4 regions of the Martinezella sp. CNPSo 3795 genome follow, and region 3 is predicted to be linked to each of the others. Evidence: predicted binding sites of a transcription regulator. Region 3 holds the regulator's gene; each other region holds the start of a gene.
The links. The regulator LexA, encoded in region 3, represses DNA repair genes until DNA is damaged. The targets are predictions, from matches to a motif close to TGTTCNNNNTGTGTTCNG.

Region 1: AC13QY_RS15940 (ATP-dependent helicase) is a predicted target of LexA. The motif match lies at 1,460-1,477, and genes of this name have one in related genera.
Region 2: uvrA (excinuclease ABC subunit UvrA) is a predicted target of LexA. The motif match lies at 1,199-1,216, and genes of this name have one in related genera.
Region 4: dinB (DNA polymerase IV) is a predicted target of LexA. The motif match lies at 1,325-1,342, and genes of this name have one in related genera.

Annotation. Positions count from the first base shown of each region.
Region 1 is NZ_JBXSOQ010000005.1:61,834-64,943, forward strand. Features, by position in the region: gene secD (protein translocase subunit SecD) at 1-353, shown strand, start outside; gene AC13QY_RS15935 (SMP-30/gluconolactonase/LRE family protein) at 402-1,277, opposite strand; gene AC13QY_RS15940 (ATP-dependent helicase) at 1,550-3,110, shown strand, end outside.
Region 2 is NZ_JBXSOQ010000016.1:75,644-78,753, forward strand. Features, by position in the region: gene AC13QY_RS29460 (MarC family protein) at 1-452, shown strand, start outside; gene AC13QY_RS29465 (single-stranded DNA-binding protein) at 504-1,064, opposite strand; gene uvrA (excinuclease ABC subunit UvrA) at 1,336-3,110, shown strand, end outside.
Region 3 is NZ_JBXSOQ010000009.1:63,500-66,609, reverse strand. Features, by position in the region: gene AC13QY_RS22845 (ComEC/Rec2 family competence protein) at 1-889, shown strand, start outside; gene lexA (transcriptional repressor LexA) at 870-1,592, opposite strand; gene AC13QY_RS22835 (VOC family protein) at 2,011-2,898, shown strand; gene kdsA (3-deoxy-8-phosphooctulonate synthase) at 2,895-3,110, shown strand, end outside.
Region 4 is NZ_JBXSOQ010000002.1:997,991-1,001,100, reverse strand. Features, by position in the region: gene dinB (DNA polymerase IV) at 174-1,271, opposite strand; gene AC13QY_RS09500 (hypothetical protein) at 1,655-1,978, shown strand; gene AC13QY_RS09495 (GNAT family N-acetyltransferase) at 2,019-2,579, opposite strand; gene AC13QY_RS09490 (Orn/Lys/Arg family decarboxylase) at 2,602-3,110, opposite strand, start outside.

The DNA.
Region 1 (3,110 bases), on a different contig from region 3:
TCGTGGTCTATGACCGCATGCGTGAAAACATGCGGCTTTACAAGTCGATGCCGCTGCGCGACATCATCGACAAATCGATCAACGAGACCCTGGCGCGAAGCCTCTATACCAACGCCACCGCCTTCCTGGCGCTGGTGCCGATGGCAATCTGGGGCGGCAGCGCCGTCTCCAGCTTCGCGATCCCGATGGTGTTCGGCATCCTCGTTGCCGGCGCCTCGTCGGTTTTCATCGCGGCACCGATCCTGCTGTTCCTCGGCGACTGGCGCCGCCGTCATGCCAAGCCGGTTGCCAATGATACGGCATCGACAGACGGCAAATCCGGTAAGGACAACAAGCAGATTCCTGCGGCATAATAAATGAAAAGAGGACATGCCCGGCTTCCGGGCATGTCCTCCACCGCCCTACGAAATCGGCGGCATATGCAAAGGCAAGCCCGGACGCGGCGCCGTAATCTTTTCCACGACACCGTTTTCCTGTTCGCTGACGAGCAGATGTTTGCCGTCGACGGTAAAAGCAATATTAGCTGGGCGCGCGCCGTCCGTGCGGATATGACCGGCCATTTTTCCCTCGGCGTCCACCATGGAAATTTCACCCAGGCCGTACATGGCGCAGTAAAGCATGCCACTGCGATCAAAGGCGAGGCCGGCCGGCCCGCGCAGCGCGTTCACGGCGGGCGACGTCATCGACTGGACAAACATTTCCTGCCTGCCGCCAACGACCTGCCGATAGATTTTTCCAGTCAGTGTTTCACTATAATAGAGCAATCCATCGGCATCGAAGGCAATGCCGCTCGCAAAGAGCAGACCGGCTGCGAGGACACGGATGACCCGTCCCTCAGCCGGATCGATCTGATAGACGCAGCCATTGTAAGCCGCCTTGAAGAAATCGGGATGGATGTGGCCGCCTTCGAGAAGATTGGCAAGACGGATGCCAGAATCAGTCATGTAAAGCAGGCCGTCGGGTCCGAAAGCGAGTGCATTCGGATGCAGAAAGGGACCATCCGCGCTACCCTCGATGACTTGCAGGACGCGGCCTTGCGCCGATAATCTGACAAGAGAATTCTCCGGGCCGTTGGCTACCCAGAAACATCCGTCGCCATCGACCGCAATCCCCATCGGCCGGCCGCCGACCCGGCAAAGTTCCTGCGGTACGCCGCTTGTGTCGAAAAGTTTCAGACAGCGGCGACTGGCATCCATTTCCACGACCGCCAGGCGGCCGTCCGGCAAAGCCACGAGGCCGCTAGGCAGACGCAGCCCGGTGGCAATCGTTTCGTTCATGTTTTGAAACCTTCATTCTACGCATTACGAAGCCCCAAAAACTCAAAATGCTGCGCCGGAATGATACATAAGCACGAAGAAGATCCTTTTCGAGCCGGACGAGTGCAAATCCGGATAAGATTCTTGCGCCGGAGGTCACATCCGCGTGCAGGCCCTGTTCATCTTGACAGGCTTTGGCGATTCGGAACATCCATAGAACGTCCCTATATTTCGCGCTTGCGATTCGCCGCATGCCGCGCTCCGCCTGCTGCCGGAGGTACTCAGGAGAGTTGATGACCGCCGCCTATCTGGAAAAGCTGAACCCGGAGCAACGGCTGGCGGTGGAACATGGCACGAGCGGTGACGGCCATATTGCCGGCCCGCTGCTCGTCATCGCCGGAGCCGGCTCCGGCAAGACGAATACGCTTGCCCATCGCGTCGCGCATCTAATCGTTAGAGGTGCGGACCCGCGTCGCATCCTGCTGATGACCTTTTCGCGCCGCGCTGCCGCCGAGATGGGCCGTCGCGTCGAGCGGATCTGCCGCGAGGTGCTGGGGGCCAATGCCGGTATCACCGCCGACGCGCTGGCATGGAGCGGCACGTTCCACGGCATCGGCGCACGTCTGCTCAGGGACTATGCCGAGCAGATCGGCATCGATCCGGCCTTCACGATCCACGACCGGGAAGATAGCGCCGACCTGATGAATCTTGCGCGCCATGATCTCGGCTTCTCGAAGACGGAGAACCGCTTCCCGACGAAGGCGACATGCCTTGCGATCTATTCACGCTCCGTCAATGCGGAAGCGCCGCTCGACGGCGTGCTGCGGGATTACTTCCCGTGGTGCGCCATGTGGGAGCAGCAGCTGCGTGATCTCTTCGCCTCTTATGTCGAGGCGAAACAGGCGCAGAACGTGCTCGATTACGACGACTTGCTGCTCTATTGGGCGCATATGCTGCAAGAGCCGCTGATCGCCGAGGATATCGGCAGCCGCTTCGACCATGTGCTTGTCGACGAATATCAGGACACCAATCGGCTGCAGTCCTCCATTCTGCTGGCTCTCAAGCCCGATGGCCGCGGACTGACCGTCGTCGGTGACGATGCGCAGTCGATCTATTCCTTCCGCGCCGCGACCGTGCGCAACATTCTCGACTTCCCGAAAGCCTTCACACCCTCGGCCGATATCGTGACGCTCGACCGCAACTACCGTTCGACGCAGCCGATCCTTGCTGCCGCCAACGCTGTAATCGATCTCGCCTCGGAGCGCTTCACCAAGAACCTGCGCACCGAACGGCAAAGCACGGAACGGCCGCGGCTAGTGACGGTGCGCGACGAGGCCGATCAGGCGCGCTACATCGCCGATCAGATACTGGAAAATCGTGAGGGCGGCGTAAGGCTGAAGCAACAGGCAGTGCTATTCCGCACCTCCAGCCATAGCGGCCCGCTGGAAGTGGAACTCACCCGGCGCAACATTCCCTTCGTCAAGTTCGGTGGGCTGAAGTTCCTCGATAGCGCTCATGTCAAGGATATGCTGGCGGCGCTTCGCTTCGCCCAGAACCCGCGCGATCGCGTCGCCGGCTTCCGCCTGATGCAGCTCCTGCCCGGCGTCGGCCCCTCCACGGCGCAGCGCGTGCTCGACCAGATCGGCGAAGAGGCAAGCCCGATTACCGCACTCACCGAACTGCCGCCACCGCCGCGCACGGGCGACGACTGGACCGCCTTTGTCGAGACGATGCGGGAGGTCAAAAGCGGCAAGGCCGGCTGGCCGGGGGAAATCGGCCTGGTTCGCCAATGGTACGAGCCGCATCTGGAACGCGCGCATGAGGATGCCGCGACCCGCCAGGCGGATCTCGTCC
Region 2 (3,110 bases), on a different contig from region 3:
GCGCGAGCGTGCTTGGCGTGCTTGGCATCTCGATCGGCGCTTTTCGCATTGCCGGCGGGTTGCTGCTCTTCTGGATCGCCTTCGAGATGGTGTTCGAGCGGCGGCAGGACAGGAAAGAGAAGACGACGGAAGTCGCCATTACCAAGGATCATATCCGCAATATCGCGGTTTTCCCTCTCGCCCTGCCCTTGATCGCCGGTCCCGGTGCAATCTCGGCTACAATCCTGCTGGCCGGCTCGCTGCAGACGACGCTCGACCGAGCGCAATTGATCGGCGTCATCGCCGTCAATCTGGCCCTGGTCTTTGCGGCCCTTGCCATTTCCGACAGGCTCGACCGAATGCTGGGCGCCACCGGCCGCGCCATTCTGACCCGCCTGCTCGGGGTTATCCTTGCGGCGCTTGCCGCGCAGTTCGTCGTGGATGGGGCAAAAGCGGCGCTGGTCCTTTCATGAAAAAGCCCGCCAAGCGGGCGGGCTTTTAAAGATCAAGCAACTGCACCGATCTCAAAACGGGATATCATCATCCAAATCGCGCGAGAAGTTGCCGCCGCCCTGGCTGCCACCACCACGGTTGCCGCCACTGCCGCGGGAAGAGCCCTGCGACGAGGACTGGCCGTAATCGTCGCCACCGTAGTCGCCGCCGTAACCACCGCCAAAGTCACCGCCGCCGCGGCCGCCACGGCTGCCGCCTTCGATGGAGCCGCCGCCTTCGCCACGGCCATCGAGCATGGTGAGCGTCGAATTGAAGCCCTGCAGCACGACTTCCGTCGAGTAGCGGTCCTGACCGTTCTGGTCCTGCCATTTGCGGGTTTGCAGCGCTCCTTCGATGTAGACCTTGGCGCCCTTCTTCAAATACTGCTCGGCGACCTTGCAGAGGCCTTCATTGAAGATGACGACGCGGTGCCATTCGGTCTTTTCCTTGCGCTCGCCGGAATTGCGGTCGCGCCAGGTTTCCGACGTGGCAATGTTGAGGTTGGCGATCGGGCGGCCGTCCTGCGTGCGGCGGATTTCCGGGTCCGCCCCGAGATTTCCAATCAGAATTACCTTGTTCACACTACCGGCCATGACATCACCCTGCTTGCCGCCCATCGACGGCTTTGAAATTCTATCTGCGCACCTTAACCCATAGCGGCTGTCAGGTGCTATTTATGCGGCCTTCCCAGTTCCGTTCATCCACAAAGAAATCGCCGCAATAATTTTGTTCTTTATTTGTTCTAATTTATCCCTATGATGATGTCAACGGAATCGAAAACCCGGCTCTACCCTTCATTTCAGCCTCGACTCGCGGGCTGACATCACTAAATAAAGGCAGACTCCAAGGGACCTGCATACGACGATGAGCGAACTGAAGACTATTTCCATACGTGGTGCGCGCGAGCACAATCTCAAGGGCATCGATCTTGACCTGCCACGCAACAAGCTGATCGTCATGACCGGCCTTTCCGGCTCCGGGAAATCGTCGCTCGCCTTCGACACCATCTATGCCGAGGGCCAGCGCCGTTATGTCGAAAGCCTTTCGGCCTACGCACGCCAATTCCTCGAAATGATGCAGAAGCCGGATGTCGACCAGATCGACGGCCTCTCGCCGGCGATTTCGATCGAGCAGAAGACGACCTCGCGCAATCCGCGCTCGACGGTCGGCACGGTCACGGAAATCTACGACTATATGCGTCTGCTGTTTGCCCGCGTCGGCGTTCCCTATTCGCCTGTGACGGGCCTGCCGATCGAGAGCCAGACGGTCAGCCAGATGGTCGATCGCGTTCTCGCTTATGAGGAGGGCACCAGACTTTACATTCTGGCACCGCTCGTGCGCGGGCGTAAGGGCGAATACAAGAAGGAATTGGCGGAGCTCATGAAAAAGGGCTTCCAGCGCGTCAAGGTCGACGGCCAGTTCTACGAGATTGCCGATGTGCCGGCGCTCGACAAGAAATACAAGCATGACATTGATGTGGTCGTCGACCGTATCGTCGTACGTCCGGATATGGCGGCGCGTCTCGCTGACAGCTTCGAGACCTCTTTGCGGCTTGCCGACGGTCTTGCCGTCGCGGAATTCGCCGACAAGCCGTTGCCGCCGGAGGAGACCGCTGCCGGCGGCTCAGCCAACAAGTCGCTGAACGAAACGCATGAGCGCGTGCTTTTCTCGGAGAAATTTGCCTGCCCGGTTTCCGGCTTCACTATTCCGGAAATCGAGCCGCGCCTGTTCTCGTTCAACAATCCCTTCGGCGCCTGCCCGTCCTGTGACGGTTTGGGCTCGCAGCAGAAAATCGATCCGGAACTGATCGTGCCGGAACCCGAACGCACGCTGCGCGATGGCGCGATCGCGCCCTGGGCCAAGTCGACCTCGCCCTATTACAATCAGACGCTGGAGGCGCTCGGCAAGCACTACGGCTTCAAGCTCGGCAATCGCTGGAACGAGCTGTCCGACAAGGCCAAGGATGTCATTCTGAACGGCACGGAAGACAAGATAGAATTCCACTATGCCGATGGCGCGCGCTCCTACACCACGCACAAGAATTTCGAAGGCATCGTGCCGAACCTCGAGCGCCGCTGGAAGGAAACGGATTCCGCCTGGGCGCGCGAGGAGATCGAACGCTTCATGTCGGCCGCCCCCTGCCCGGCCTGCAACGGCTATCGCCTGAAACCGGAAGCCCTGGCGGTCAAGATCGACAAGCTGCACATCAGCCAGGTGGCGGAGATGTCGATCCGCGTTGCCCGCGACTGGTTTGACGCGCTGCCGGGAACATTCACTGACAAGCAGAACGAGATTGCTGTCCGCATCCTCAAGGAAATCCGCGATCGCCTGCGCTTCCTCAACGATGTCGGCCTCGAATATCTGAGCCTGTCGCGCAATTCCGGCACGCTTTCCGGCGGCGAAAGCCAGCGCATCCGCTTGGCGTCGCAGATCGGCTCTGGTCTCACTGGCGTTCTCTACGTTCTCGACGAGCCGTCGATAGGCCTGCATCAGCGCGACAATGCCCGCCTGCTGGAAACGCTGAAGCACCTGCGGGATATCGGCAACACAGTGATCGTCGTCGAACATGACGAGGATGCGATCCTGACGGCCGACGATGTCGTCGATATCGGCCCTGCGGCCGGCGTGCATGGCGGCCA
Region 3 (3,110 bases):
CGGTCTCGACGGGCCTTTCTGGAAAGTCACCGGAGAGGGACTGGAACTCGTTATCATGATCGCAAGAACCGTAGCTGGTTGGGGAGGTGACATTACCTTCGGTCGCCAGCCGGCCTGGCTGATGCCCACATTCATTATCGGCTTCCTGATCATGAGCATATTGCGAACCCGGCTTCGCCATCTGGGCCTGCTATTATCGCTCTTGTCCATGGGCTTGGCGGCATTCGGATCTGGCGTACCGAAACCCGACCTGATGATCTCCGAAGATGGCGTCCTGGTCGCGTTGCGCCAGGACGATATACTCGCGACCAATCGCGAGAAACCGCAGGCCTTCATTTTCGAACAATGGCAAAAGGCACTGGTTGCGACGGACCATCAGCCTCCGACCATGCTCCCGGCTGACAGCCGACTTCCACAAATCGGCAAGGCAGATCGTTATAAGCGATTGAACAGTGAAGAACAGAAGGCGGTCCGCACGGCAATGGAGGAGGCCTTGGACCGTACCATGCAGGGCAGTTTTGCCTGCCAGAAAGGAGCATGGTGCGCGGCCATGCTTGAAAACGGCGCGATATTGGTCACTATCGAAAACGCGGCCTACCTGCCTGCGGCTTGCGACACGGGGAACATTATCGTGACGCCAATCCGGCTACGGCTCGACCATTGCCGTTCCGGAGCGATGCTCATAACCGGTGCGACATTGCGCAAAACAGGCTCCATCGAAATGGTGCTCACCGGAGACAAGCCCATCCTCTCAACCGCATTCGAGAACCCGCAGCGTCCCTGGACCAGGCATCGAACCTATGATTGGCGCACCGGCAAATTCGACGCGCCAATTGCGCCCACGTCACCCGCCATCGACAATTCACCGTTCAGTGATAGCGACGAATAAGGCCAACGAGCTTGCCTTGGACCTTCACGCGATCCGGTCCGAAGATGCGGGTTTCGTATGCCGGGTTTGCGGCCTCAAGCGCGATGGAAGCACCCTTGCGACGGAAGCGCTTCAGTGTCGCCTCTTCGTCATCGACGAGTGCAACGACGATATCGCCTGGATTGGCCGTCGTCGAATTGCGGATGATGACCGTATCGCCGTCGAAGATGCCGGCATCGATCATCGAATCCCCACGAACTTCAAGCGCATAATGTTCACCGGAGCCGAGCATGTCGGCGGGAACAGTGATGTCGTGCGTATTGTTCTGGATGGCCGAGATCGGAACACCGGCAGCGATCCGGCCCATTACGGGCACCGACGCCGAGCCATTGTGATCGTCATTTGCCACCTTCGACGGAGCGGGCGGGGCAACGGGCTGCGGCTTGCCAAGGCTGCCCTCGATAACGCTCGGCGAAAAGCCGCGGCGCTGCTGCAGGCTGGGATTATAGGCGTCGGGAAGCTTGATGACTTCGAGCGCTCTGGCCCGGTTCGGCAGCCGGCGGATGAAGCCCCGCTCCTCCAGCGCCGTGATCAGGCGATGAATACCGGATTTCGATGCCAGATCCAGTGCATCCTTCATCTCGTCGAAAGATGGCGGAACACCGGATTCCTTCATGCGTTCGTGAATGAAGAGAAGCAGTTCCTGCTGCTTGCGCGTCAACATCGTCTTGGAACCCCAGAATCAAGAAAAGCTGTGAAACAAATCCAGAACGGACACTATATGTTCCATATGTGTTCCGCAAGTGCTTAAATTTCGGTAAAGCCTTGTAGGGTCAGTTAAATAATTACGATTTACGAATGGACCGGCTCGGAACATCGGCGCGCTATATCTACGTTAACTTCCAGAAAAATAAGAAAAATGTCGTTCTACTCGCTTCCGCGACTTTGTCGTTCAGCCCGTGTGCCGAGCATTTGGATGAACGTGCCGCGCGGCTGCATGAGCCGGCCATGGCAGAGAATCAGCAATCACGTTTGCGAGATTGCCTTCGATCCATGTCGTGTACTCCGGGTGTTCATGCTTCCATCTTGAATTGCGCGGGCGATGGGCGCAAATCTGCTTCGGCAAGCAAACAGGAGAAGCCATGATTTCGTCTCCGCATCCGCTGGATCACCTCGTGCTGCCAACCGTCGACATCGCCTTGGCGCGCGAGCGCCTCGGCAAGCTCGGCTTTACGGTGGCTCCGGATGCGCGCCATCCCTTTGGCACACAGAATGCCTGCGTCTTTCTTGCCGATAAAACCTATTTAGAGCCTCTGGGCGTGGCATCGACGGAGCAGTGCGAAAAGAGCATCTTAGATGGCAACGTTTTCGTTGCTCGTGACCAGGCTTATCGCTTCCGGGTCGGCGAAAATGGCTTTTCGGCCGTGGTATTCGGTACGGATGATGCGGTGGCGGATGACGAGCGCTTCAAAGCAGCTGCGATTTCTGCGGGGCAGATGCTGGATTTCTCCCGTCCCATGAAGATGCCGGATGGGACGGAAACCACGGCCGGCTTTCGTCTTGCCTTCGCCGCCGATCTGCGCGCGCCGGATTTTCTCGCTTTCTGCTGTCAGCGCATCAATCCGCTGCCGGCTGACCGCAGCGTGCTCGAGCGTCACGAAAACGGCGTGACTGGTATCGCGCGGGTAGCGCTTTGCGCGCCGAAGCCGGCGGCCTATCGCGGCTTCTTCGAGGAGCTTGTCGGTGGCCCGCGCATTATGGAGCATTCCTTTGGCCTGACGATCAAGGCTGCCAATGCCGATCTGGAGATTTTGACGCCGGAAGGAATGGAGGCATTCTATGATCTACCTGTTCGCACGAATGATCCGGGGCTCAGAGCACGTGCAATCCTTTTCAAAACGCGCGATCTTTCCGTGACATCGTCGCATTTCACTGCTAACGGCGTCACCTATACGCGTAAGAACAATCGTCTATTGGCGAGGTTGGCACCCGGTCAGGGCGCATTGTTCGCCTTTGAGGAGATAATATGAGCACGAATTCGGAAGTCACCGTCGGCGAGGGTGCCTCCAAGGTCCTCTTTTCCAATACTGCAAAGCTGTCGCTGATTGCCGGCCCCTGCCAGATGGAAAGCCGCGACCATGCGTTCATGGTTGCCGGCGTCCTGAAGGAACTCTGCGGCAAGCTGGGCATCGGCCTTGTCTACAAGTCCTCCTTCGACAAGGCGAACCGCACATCGCTGTCA
Region 4 (3,110 bases), on a different contig from region 3:
TGGCCGGGCTTCCGGTTCCCTTAGCTGGCACTATTGCCGTTTCCATACTAGCGGTTCGCCCGTATGTTTCCTCCATCGGACGAACAGCGGGCTTTCCGTCTTCGCCTGTTTGTTGCTCTGGGTGGAGAGGTTAGTCAGCCATCTTGACCGGTGGAATGGCAGATTATCATCCCTCAGATGCCGAGATCGAGCTGCGGCTGTGATCTCCCACTATCTGTCTCTTCGTTCGTCAAAGACGAAAGCGTGATGCCGAGCAGCCGGATTGGCCGCGTGAACGGGTGGACGGTTGCCAGAAGCGCCGACGCTGTTTCGAGGACAGCGCCGACGCCGGCGACCGGCAGGGAGCTTGTCCGACTGCGTGTCGCCTGGGTAAAGTCCGAATATTTGATCTTCACGGTCACCGTCTTGGCGCTGAAACCGCCTGTTTTGCAGTAGCGCCAAACCTTCTGCGCAAGCGGCCGCAGTTCCGCCGTCGCCAGCTCTAGATCGTCGATATCCTCAACGAATGTGTCTTCTGCGCCTATGGATTTGCGAACCCGGTCCGGCTTTACCTGGCGCTCGTCGATGCCGCGGGCGATACCGTAGAAATAAGGGCCTGCCTTTCCAAAATGCTCCTGCAGGAAGGCGAGCGATTTCGATTTCAGATCTAGTCCGGTTTCGATCCCATATTTGTGCATCCGCTCGGCTGTCGCCGGCCCGACGCCATGGAATTTCTTGACGGGAAGCGTTTCGACGAAGGCCGGGCCATTCCTTGGCGTAATGACTGCCTGGCCGTTCGGCTTGTTGAGGTCGCTTGCCATTTTGGCGAGGAATTTGTTGTAGGAAATGCCGGCCGAAGCATTGAGGCCGGTGACCTGCTTGATCTTGGTCCGGATCTCCAGCGCGATCTCGGTGGCGATTTCCATCCCCTTGTGGTTCTGGGTGACGTCGAGATAGGCCTCGTCGAGCGACAGCGGCTCGATCATCGAAGTATATTCAGCAAAGATCTCGCGGATCTGCTGCGACACCGCCCTGTAGACGTCAAAGCGCGGCGGCACGAAGATCAGGTCCGGACATTTGCGTTTTGCGGTAACCGAAGGCATCGCCGAGTGAACGCCGAAGGCACGGGCCTCGTAGCTTGCGGCCGCCACGACGCCGCGTGCAGCCGACCCGCCGACCGCAAGCGGCTTGCCGCGCAGCTCCGGATTGTCCCGCTGCTCGACCGATGCATAGAATGCATCCATATCGACATGGATGATCTTCCGGACAGTGGTCGAGCTGGTGTCGTTCATGGCGGTCTCGGTCATTACACAGTAGGTTCAGCGCGGTCCGTTATTGCGGAAGCTGAAACAAATGCGGAACATATCATCCTCGATGACGATATCAAACCGGCTCGGTTGTCTTGCTAGGGAGAGGCGAGGAAATTGCCGCAGGCCAACCATGCCGCAAACGCTACCTTGAGATGCGCGCAAGGCTTCTTATCTCTTGTCCGTCCCCCAATACGGAGCCTTGAGATGGGCCAAATCGCTACCGATCCACTTTCCGACTTGCTTATGGAGATCCTCCCGCCCGAGCGTGACGAGGAATCCCGAGCCGATGGCACTGCGTGTCTGTGCTGCCGCAGGCTGCGGTCGGCGAGGAAGATGGACGAAGACGGCTGCGGCATATGTGACGAATGCCTGGCTCCGTGATCGACGGCGCGCCGCAGCTGCTGCCCGCCGAATTGTCGGGCTTCGAACATGCGCTTGCGAAGCTGCCTGACGGCTATTCGGAGGGGCATTTTCAAGGTCGCCCCTGGGGTGTGACGGTCAAGCGATCGACCGACGGCAAACGGATCTGGCTCTATGGCGAGGAGCTTGGCGGGACCGATGTCGTCAGTTTCAATCTCTATATGCTCTCCGCAGCAAGCCTCACCCTCAAGCCCTGCGAAATGTCCTCGTCGAAGGTCATAGATTTTGTTTTGGGCTTCCTGCCGGCCCCGATGCGGCATCCAGTCTAAGCACGGAGTTGTGTTACGGCCGACAACAGGTCCTTCTGCTTCAGCGGGTGGAGAGCGGCGGCGGAGGCGGCTGCGTGGTTGAGCCGGGACCGAGCGAGCGCTGGACCATCACGGTATCGGCCCAGCGGCCGTAGCGATAGGCAACAGCCGGCAGCAGGCCGACGCGAACGAAGCCGAAGCGTTCGTGCAGGGCGAGCGAAGCGACGTTGTCCGCGTCGATATAGCCGATCATCTGTCGGAAGCCGGCCGCCGCGCAGGCGTCGATCAGTCCGCGCATGAGCAGGCTTCCGACACCCTGGCCGACATGGTCGTGATGCACATAGATCGAATGCTTGACGGTATAGCGATAGGCCGGGCGCTTGCGGAACAGCACCACATAGGCATAGCCGACGACCTTCTCACCCTCGATCGCGACGACATGCGGAAAGCGGCGGTCCTTCAAATTCTTGCGCCGTTCGCGCAGATCGTCCGGCTGCGGCGTGTCGCTATCATCGACCCCGGCTTCGACCCCGCGGTGAATATGACGGCGATAGATAGCCAGCATGGCATCGACGTCGCTCTCCCGGGATGGGCGAACGATGATTGTTTTATCCTGCTTCATGTCCGAACCTGAATTTCCAAGCCTATTCCGCGACAACGTAGGTATAGAGCCGGATTTTGCCGGATGCATCGATCTCGCGATAGAGGCCCTGGATCTCCACCTCGAAGCCGGGGAAGGTGTTGAAGCAGGTTTCGAACATTTTGAGATAGTCGATCATGGGCTTTGCCTGTTCCGTCAGGCGCTCGCCGGGCACGATGGTTGCAATCCCCGGGGGATAGACGACGAAGGGTGTCGTCGCGATGCGGCCGGCAATGGCGTCGATCGGCAGATAGTCGACATCGTTGCGCACCAGGCAGCGCGCGGCATCGTGCGGCGACATGGCGATCGGCGGCAGGTGTTCTGCGGAAAATTGCTTCGTCTGCAGGGCGCTGACATCGGCCTGACGAAAGAAATTGTGCATGTCAGCGCAAAGATCGCGCAGGCGCACGCCCGCATAACGGCCGGGACGGCGGCGGTAGAATTCCGGAATGGCCTCTTCCAGCAGCGCGTTGTCGTCATGAAGCTTTTTAAAGGCGACAAGGCCGCTGATCA